Roseateles amylovorans: one gene and its partner. The protein of the gene in region 2 interacts with the protein of the main gene of each other region in a pairwise test. Links are inferred from orthologs where the notes say so. Each region holds a gene or a part of one and is shown on either strand. Other genes may lie near its edges.

Evidence for each region. Proteins that work in one complex are often made in the same cells at the same time.
Region 1: the proteins of N4261_RS18775 (region 2) and rlmB interact in binary tests that used the Escherichia coli proteins (3 or more experiments, as listed by UniProt). The link is inferred for Roseateles amylovorans from one-to-one orthologs.

What each region holds. Positions count from the first base shown.
Region 1 is NZ_CP104562.2:4,308,653-4,312,333, reverse strand. The notes cover bases 809-3,681. They hold rlmB (23S rRNA (guanosine(2251)-2'-O)-methyltransferase RlmB), read left to right. Parts: upstream 809-1,781; coding sequence 1,782-2,582; downstream 2,583-3,681. Other genes in these bases: N4261_RS17750 (chromate transporter), read right to left, coding at 3,502-3,681; upp (uracil phosphoribosyltransferase), read left to right, coding at 2,648-3,280; N4261_RS17765 (acetyltransferase domain-containing protein), read left to right, coding at 1,001-1,765. Outside these bases: N4261_RS17770 (hypothetical protein), read right to left, coding at 1-694. UniProt on the Escherichia coli protein: Specifically methylates the ribose of guanosine 2251 in 23S rRNA.
Region 2 is NZ_CP104562.2:4,530,035-4,534,634, reverse strand. Bases 639-3,622 are described here. They hold N4261_RS18775 (NAD(P)H-hydrate epimerase), read right to left. Parts: upstream 2,938-3,622; coding sequence 1,339-2,937; downstream 639-1,338. Other genes in these bases: N4261_RS18770 (FAD-dependent oxidoreductase), read right to left, coding at 3,082-3,622; rnr (ribonuclease R), read left to right, coding at 639-1,143. Also shown: more of rnr, read left to right, coding at 1-638; more of N4261_RS18770, read right to left, coding at 3,623-4,287; N4261_RS18765 (amidase), read right to left, coding at 4,289-4,600. UniProt on the Escherichia coli protein: Bifunctional enzyme that catalyzes the epimerization of the S- and R-forms of NAD(P)HX and the dehydration of the S-form of NAD(P)HX at the expense of ADP, which is converted to AMP.

The DNA of each region.
Region 1 (3,681 bases), 220 kb from region 2 along the record:
TGGCGTTGCTGCTGCGATAGGTCAGCTTGCTCACTCGCGCACCGAAGCGGGCATTCGGGCTGGCGAGATGCTTGAGCTCCACCTTCAACAGCGTTTCGAGCACCGCCCGTTCGATGGCCTGGCCCTTGGTCAGGTCATCGGCGACGACATCCAGTATCCCGTTGATATCGCCCGAGCCGACGCGTGCGGAGGCGGGCAGGCGCGGGAGGCGCAGGGGTTGGTCCTCGACGGCCACCAGGTTGCCCCGTCGCTCCGTACCGGTCTTGAAGAACGAGATGGTCTGGCCGGCCAGCAGCAGGCCGTACTGCGCGTTGGGGGCCAGGTCGGCGACAGGCTCCAGGGTCAATCTGCCGGCGACGCCGCCTCGGGGATGTGCCCACTCATTGGCGGCGACGACGCGTGTCGGCAAGGTGGCGTGGGTGGCATCCTGCAACGTCATCCGGTTGCAGACATCGAGGTTGGGCGCCGAGTAGTTCACCGTGAGCAGGGGATTGATGAAGGCGTTGGTCACCGACACCGTGGGCGTGACCGAGATCACCTTGCAGTCGGTGCCCTCCGAAGGGACCACCACGAACGGCGGCGTCGGCGCGGGATCGGGCTTGTCGTTGCCCCAGAAGCACGCGGTGAGCAGGAAAGGCAGGCCCAACAGCAGTGGCACAGCGCGTGGCAGGCGAAACGTGGCGGTCGTGAACATGACGATGCGTGGTGTAGCGGAAAGCCAGCATCTTCAGTGGCGACCAGCGCTGTACGCCATTGCTGCGGCTTGCTTCGCAAGCCTGGCGCCTGACTGAAACTGATTGGGATACTGCGTTCAATTGCCTCCCGGCCGTGCCACGTCGTTTCTCGCAAGACAACCTCCCCCCTCAATCAGGTGTTCCGCGCCAGGTTGGCATCGCTTGCGGGACGAGCCGTCATGGTTCGGGGAGGGCGCCTTCTGTAGACTGCGTTCCCGATGACTCTGCCGGCCCGTCCACCTCATTCGCCCCGTTCCGCGGTTGCCTTGCCCGACGTCGCCGATCCTCCGGTGGACGATCCGGTCCCGACGCCCCGCTATGACCGCCTCGACGCCTTGCGTGGCTTCGCCATGGTGTGGATGACGGTCTTCCATTTCTGCTTCGACCTGTCTTATTTCAGGCTGATCCACCAGGATTTCTACCGCGACCCGACCTGGACCTGGCAGCGCAGTGCGATCGTCAGCCTGTTCCTGCTGTGCGCGGGGATGGGCCAGGCGGTGGCCTTGGCACAGGGCCAGAGCGCGGAGCGCTTCTGGCGCCGCTGGGGTCAGATCATGGGTTGCGCGCTGCTGGTGTCGCTGGGCTCGTGGTTCATGTTCCCGCGCTCCTTCATCAGCTTCGGCGTGCTGCACGGCATGGCGATGATGCTGATCCTGGTGCGCTTCGGCCTGGGCCGGCTGCCCCGGCCGTGGCTGTGGCTGCTGGGGCTGATCGCCATCCTGCTGCCGTTGGTGATCGCCAATCCGTTCTTCGACACCCGCACCACCAACTGGGTGGGCCTGGTGACCCGCAAGCCGCTGACCGAAGACTATGTCCCGCTGCTGCCCTGGCTGGGTCCGATGCTCTTCGGATGCGCGCTGGCGCAGACCGATGTAGTGCGCGCCTGGCTGCGGCGCCCGCTGCCGGCCGGCCTGCGTCCGGTGCTGCGTCCGCTGGCGCTGCTGGGGCAGTGGTCGCTGTCGTATTACATGGTGCATCAGCCGATCTTGATCGGGGCACTGATGGGCGCGCAGTGGCTGGGCTGGTTCTGAGGCGACAATCCGGCGCATGAGCGCTCCCTCCAAGAAATCCAGTCCCGCCGTCGATGCCGGCGGCCCGTCGACCGGCAAGACCCAGATCCTGTTCGGTTTCCATGCCGTCACCGTGCGGCTCAAGACCGCGCCGTCGTCGGTGCAGGAAATCCTGTTCGACGCCACCCGACGAGACCAGCGCATGAAGGGTTTCCTCGAAAAGGCCGAGGCCGCCGGGGCCAAGCTGGTCGAGAGCGACGACGACCGCCTGCTCAAGCTCTGCGGCACCCATCGCCACCAGGGCGTGGTGGCCCGGGTGCGGCCGGTGGCGCAGCATCACTCGCTGGACGATGTGCTGGATGCGGTGGAAGGCCCGCCGCTGGTGCTGGTGCTGGACGGCGTGACCGATCCGCACAACCTCGGCGCCTGCCTGCGGGTGGCCGACGGTGCTGGCGCCCACGCGGTGGTGGCGCCCAAGGACCATGCGGTCGGCCTGAATGCCACCGTGGCCAAGGTGGCCAGCGGTGCGGCCGAGACCGTGCCCTACCTGATGGTCACCAACCTCGCGCGCACCCTCAATGAGCTCAAGGAGCGCGACATCTGGGTGATCGGCACCTCGGACCAGGCGGAGAAGACACTGTATGACCTGGACCTGACCGGCCCGGTCGCGCTGGTGCTGGGCGCCGAAGGCGACGGCATGCGTCAGCTCACCGCCAAGACCTGCGACGAACTGGTGCGCATCCCGATGCAGGGCGCGGTCGAGAGCCTGAATGTCTCGGTGGCCGCAGGCGTCTGCCTGTATGAGGCGCTGCGGCAGCGCAAGCCGGCCGCTGGCTGATAATCCGCGCGCGGCGGCCCGACGCCGCGCCCCCTCTCTTTTTCGCGTTCCCTCCGCCACCCGCCATGCCTGTCATCGAAGTCAAACATCCCCTGGTCAAGCACAAGATCGGCTTGATGCGGGAGGGCGACATGTCCACCAAGAAGTTCCGCGAGCTGACCGGCGAAGTCGCCCGGCTGCTGGCCTATGAGGCCACCGCCGACTTCCCGCTGGAAAAGACCACCATCGAAGGCTGGTGCGGTCCGGTGGAGATCGACCAGATCGCCGGCCGCAAGGTCACCGTGGTGCCGATCCTGCGGGCCGGTTTGGGCATGCTGGACGGCGTGCTGGACATGATGCCCAACGCCAAGGTGAGCGTGGTGGGCCTGGCGCGTGACCATGAGACCCTGCAGCCGGTGAACTACTTCGAGAAGTTCGTCGGCCAACTGGACCAGCGCACCGCACTGATCGTGGATCCGATGCTGGCGACCGCCGGTTCGATGATCGCGACCATCGAGTTGCTGAAGAAACGCGGCTGCAAGGACATCCGTGCGCTGGTGCTGGTGGCGGCGCCCGAAGGTGTGGCGGCGCTGACCAAGGCGCATCCGGAGGTCCGCTGCTGGACCGCCGCGATCGACTCCCACCTGAACGAGCACGGCTACATCATCCCGGGCCTGGGTGATGCCGGCGACAAGATCTTCGGCACCAAGGACGCGTGAGATCCACGAGGCCACGTTCGCGCTGAAACGCAAAACGGGACGCCCAGGCGTCCCGTTTTTTCGTGCGGCGGCGGTCTGGTGTGCGTCCGCCACACAGGCTGCGTTGCGTGGGTACCCTCCGCTTTCCGGCCGCTTTCCGGCCGCTTTCCGACCGTTCTCCCACCGTGCGCTGGCCGCTCTAGTGCCGCTCTACCGCCGCTCTCTCCCGCTGTTTGCCGGCGTCAGACGATACCGAGCGCCCCCAGCACGCCGCCGCCCAGCACCATCCAGACGATGCCCAGCCGGGTCCGCAGGGTGAGGAACAGCGTAGCGGCGATCAGCGCGAGCGTGGCCCAGCGGTGGTCCGGCTCTGCCACATAGGGCGCGGCCAGCAGCCATCCGGTGGCCACCATCAGGCCCAG
Region 2 (4,600 bases):
CTGCAGGCCTACCTGCGCGCGCTGGGCATCGGCATGGGCATCAGCGACGATCCGACGCCGGGCGAGTTCCAGGCGATCGCGCAGTCCACCAAGGACCGCCCGGACGCCACGCAGATCCACGCCATGTTGCTGCGCTCGATGCAGCAGGCGATCTATACGCCGATGAATGCGGGCCACTTCGGCTTGGCCTACCAGGCGTATACCCACTTCACCAGCCCGATCCGTCGCTATCCCGACCTGTTGGTGCATCGCGTCATCAAGTCGCTGCTGGGGAACAAGAAGTACACCCTGGACGCGCACAAGATGGACGCGGCCAACCCGATGCCCAAGCGGCCCGGGCGCCCCACCAAGACCCTGACGCCGGCGACGGCCTCCACCGAGGTCGAACGCTGGGAAATCGTCGGCGCGCATTGCAGCGCCAATGAACGCCGTGCTGACGAGGCCTCACGCGATGTCGAGGCCTGGCTCAAGTGCCGCTTCATGCGCGACCACCTGGGTGAGGAGTTCTCCGGCACGGTCAGCGCCGTCACCAGCTTCGGTTTGTTCGTGCAGCTCGATGCGCTCTATGTCGAGGGCCTGATCCACATCACCGAGCTCGGTGGCGAGTACTTCCGTTTCGACGATGTCCGCCAGGAGCTCCGCGGCGAACGCACCGGCATCCGCTATGCCACCGGCGCGCGGGTGCAGGTGCAGGTCAGTCGCGTGGATCTGGACGGTCGCAAGATCGACTTCCGACTGGTCCGCGAGCAGGATGAAGCCCGCCAGCTGCAGCGCGCCATGCGCGATAAACACGGCGATTCCCGCCGGCACGACAAGCGCGGCGACAAGCGCGTGCGCCGCGAAGCCGCGGCCGCGCCTGCTGCCACCGTCGAGCCGATGCCGATGCCGCCCCCGGATCCGCCGACCGCTGTCGACGCCCTGGAGCGCATTGAGCAAGCGGACCGCGCCCTGAAGGTGGAGCGCCGCAAGGCGGCTCGAGCCACGAAGAGTGCGTCGACCCATCCGGTCAAGGCCGTGAAGCAGACGGCGCGCACCGCCGTCAAGTCGGTGGCGGGCAAGGCCAGCGGCGCTGTGGGTGGAGGTGGCAAGGGCGCCGGCGCGACCAAGTCCGCCACGCGACGCAAACGCGGCGGCGGGGGCTGACCCCGGGTCTGCGCTCGACGCAGGCACCGTCGAATCGCCACACTGAAAGGGCGCTCGAAACCTCGAGCGCCCTTTGTCCATCTGTTCCCGCTGACGGCCCTCTGTGGATGGGTCAACGAGCCCGGAAGGCGGTGTTCGATCGTGTGTCCACGTCGCACGTCACACGTCGGCCGGATCAGTGACGGCGTCTGGCCTTCATGGGGCGCGTTCATGGAGCCGGGCCATGGCGGCCACGAGATCCGCCGCCAGCAGCGGGCCGTGATGGGACTCGGCCGCTGCGCCGTGCCAGGCCACGGCCGCGCATGCCAATTCAAATGGCGATATGTCGAGCGCCTGAGCCCAAAGGCCGCCAATCCAGCCCGCCAGCACATCGCCGGTGCCTGCGGTGGACAGTGCGGAAGAGCCAGTGCTGTTGATGGCGAGTTGGGGGCTGCCGTCTCGCGTCTCTCCGAGTGTCATCGCGCCAGCGTGTCCGTGGGACCGGTCGCCGAGCGAGGAGGTGATGTCCAGGCCATCCGCTGCGATCACGGATCCGGAGCCCTTGACCACCACGCAACACTGGAAACGTCGCGCCAATGCCTGCGCGGCAGCGATGCGATCCGCCTGCACCTCGGCAGCACCGGGCAACCCCAGCAATCGAGCCGCTTCCAGCGGATGAGGCGTCATCACTGTGCGAAGTCCGAGTCGCGCTCGGCCCACCACGGCGGCTTGCAGCGCCGGATCGGCGGCCACCAGGTTGAGCGCGTCTGCATCCAGCACCAGTCGTGCGACGTGCGGCAGCAGTCGACTGAGCGGCGGGGCGATCGCGGTCCCGCCACCGCATCCGCAGACGGCGACCCCATCTCGCCAGGAGGTCGCCGGTTCGTCCCACCGCTTGGGATCCCAATGCATCAGTTCTGGACGAGGTGGCCAGGGTTGCCCGTCATCTTCGGGCAGCGCGGCATACACCCGGCCGGCGCCGGCGGTCAGTGCGGCGGAAGCCGCGAGCCAGGCCGCCCCGCGCATGTGAGGGGCGCCGCCCAGGACCACGACATCGCCGTGTCGTCCCTTGTGGCTGGTGGCGGCGCGTGCGTACGCCTGCTGCCAATCGAGGATCCGCGACCGTCCGATGAGCTGAGCGGATGCTGGCTCCGTCGAGCGCTCGCCGAGGTCGTCAAACCACAGTTGTCCGCAGCGATCCCGTCCTTCGCCGGTCAGCAGTCCCGGCTTGAGCGTCAGCAGCGAGAGTGTGTGGTCGGCGTGCACCGTGTCGTGGCCGAGCGGGCGACCCGTGTTGGCATGCAGTCCGCTGGGCAGGTCCACAGCCAGCACCAGCGCGCCGTCGGCACGCATGGCACGCAGCAGGCGGATCGCCGCGGCGATGTCGCCCTCCGCCGGACGGCTGGCGCCAAGCCCCAGCAGCGCATCGATGACCAGGTCGGCACGTGTCGGTGGGGCGGATGGCAAGGCTGAGCACTGAATCCCCGCACCCACTTGCAGGCGCTTGAGTGCGTGGTCTGCGTCGGATCCATCCGTGGCGGATGGCCCGACGTGAATGACGTCCACCGTCCAGCCCTGCAGGGCCAGGTGTCGTGCAGCGATCAAGCCATCGCCGCCGTTGTTCCCGGGGCCCGCAAACACCACCGCGCGCTGCGCGTGGGGCGCCAGCGCCAAGGCCAGCCGGGCCACGGCCAAGCCCGCCCGTTCGATCAGGGTGTGGGCGGGATGGCGCCCGAGCGCGGCGGCCTCTTGGCGTCGGCTGGCAGCGGCGTCGTGAAGGGGCCAATCGCGCGTGGTCGGAAGCAGCGGATGCATGCGGCTGACTCTACCTGTGAAGCCGCGCGTTGGCGGTCCGGATGGCTGCTGCCTTGCCCTTCATTGCCCGGCGTCAAGCCTCAGGGCAGGGGACTCACTGCCATCAGCGGCTCCGGGCGGCCTTTCGCGGTCACGAGGTGCGGGTCACTTCAACCGTGCGGGCTCGAGCATCGACACGTCGATCTCCGGATCCCGCTTGACGAGCCGGCCCGCCAGCAGTTGTGCCGCGCCGGCCGCCAGCGCCCAGCCCCATTCGCCATGACCGATGTTCAGCCAGACGCCCGGCAGTCCGCTGTCGCCGATCAGGGGCAGCTCATCGGGCAGCATCGGCCGTGCGGCCTTCCATCGCTGCTGTCCGCTGGCCAACAACGCGCCGGGGAACCAGTCATGCGAGGCCTGATGGAGTGCGCCCATGGACTTGCCGTCCGGCTGGTTGCCGGATCCGCCCAGTTCGTGCGCGCCGCCGACCCGCACCCGCTGTCCCAGGCGAGTCAGGGTGACCGACAGGCTCATGTCGACCACCGTCGCACGCGGTCCGAGGTCGGGATGCGCCTCCAGCAAGCGCAGCGGTGCGGTCAGACTGTGGGCGTGGACGGTGGCCCAGGGCAGGCGCAGACCGATGGGCGAGAGCAGCGAGGCTGCGCCCTTGCCGGCGCAGACGATCACGGCGTCGACACGCGGGGGCTGTCCGGTGGCCAGATGCAAGGCCGGCTGGGTGCCCGGTTCAATGCGCAGCACCTCGGCATTGAAGTGCCACTGCACGCCCAGGCGTTGGGCCTCCTGCTTCAGCGCCTGGCTGAACTGACGGGCATTGGCGGCTTCGTCCTGGGGCAGATGAAGGCCGCCTGCCAGCGGCGTGTCGGGATTGAGGCCGGGCTCGACCTCGCGGCATCCGTCGGGATCCAGCGCGCGATGGGGGACCTGTCGCTCCTGCAGGCGCGCCAGCAGTGGTGCCGCGGCCTTGTGGTCCTTGGCATGGCGCCACAGCAGCAGGATGCCGGCCTCGCGTTCGACCTCCAGCTGAAGTTCGCGGCGCCACACGGCCGTCAGCGCCTGGCCGCGCAGGGCGAGGGCATGAACGCCCGCCGCCACGGGCTGGGAGGCGCTGGCGCGACGGGCCCGCCAATGGGCCCAGCGCCAGCCCAGTTGACGAGGCGCGCCCCGCCAGCTCAATGGCCAGGCGGGGCGGGCGGCCATCAGTCCGGGGGCGATCAAACCGGGGGGCGCAAAGCTCGCGCCAGTGGCCACACTGGTGTCCCGCTCGAAGACATGGACCTCGTGGCCCTGCAATGCCAGTTCGTAGGCGCTGGTGACGCCGGCCAGGCCGGCGCCGATCACGGCAACTCGCATGTCAGTGCGCCTCCGCGATCGGGGTCAGCGCGGCTTCCACGTCGGCCGCGGTGCTGAGCAGCGTCGCGTCCTGCAGACCGGGCGCCCAGAGCATCAGCCCCATCGGCAATTCATCGGGCCGATGGCAGGGCAGTGACAGGGCGCACCCGTCCAGCAGATTCACCACCGAGGGATTGCGCAGCAAGCGGGCGTTGGTGGCGAAGAACAGGCCGTCGCTGAGCAGCAAAGGGGCGATCTCCGGGGCTTGCGTCGGCACGGTGGGACTGAGCACGGCGTCATAGCCGTTCAGGGCGAGGGTCATGTCGTGGATCCA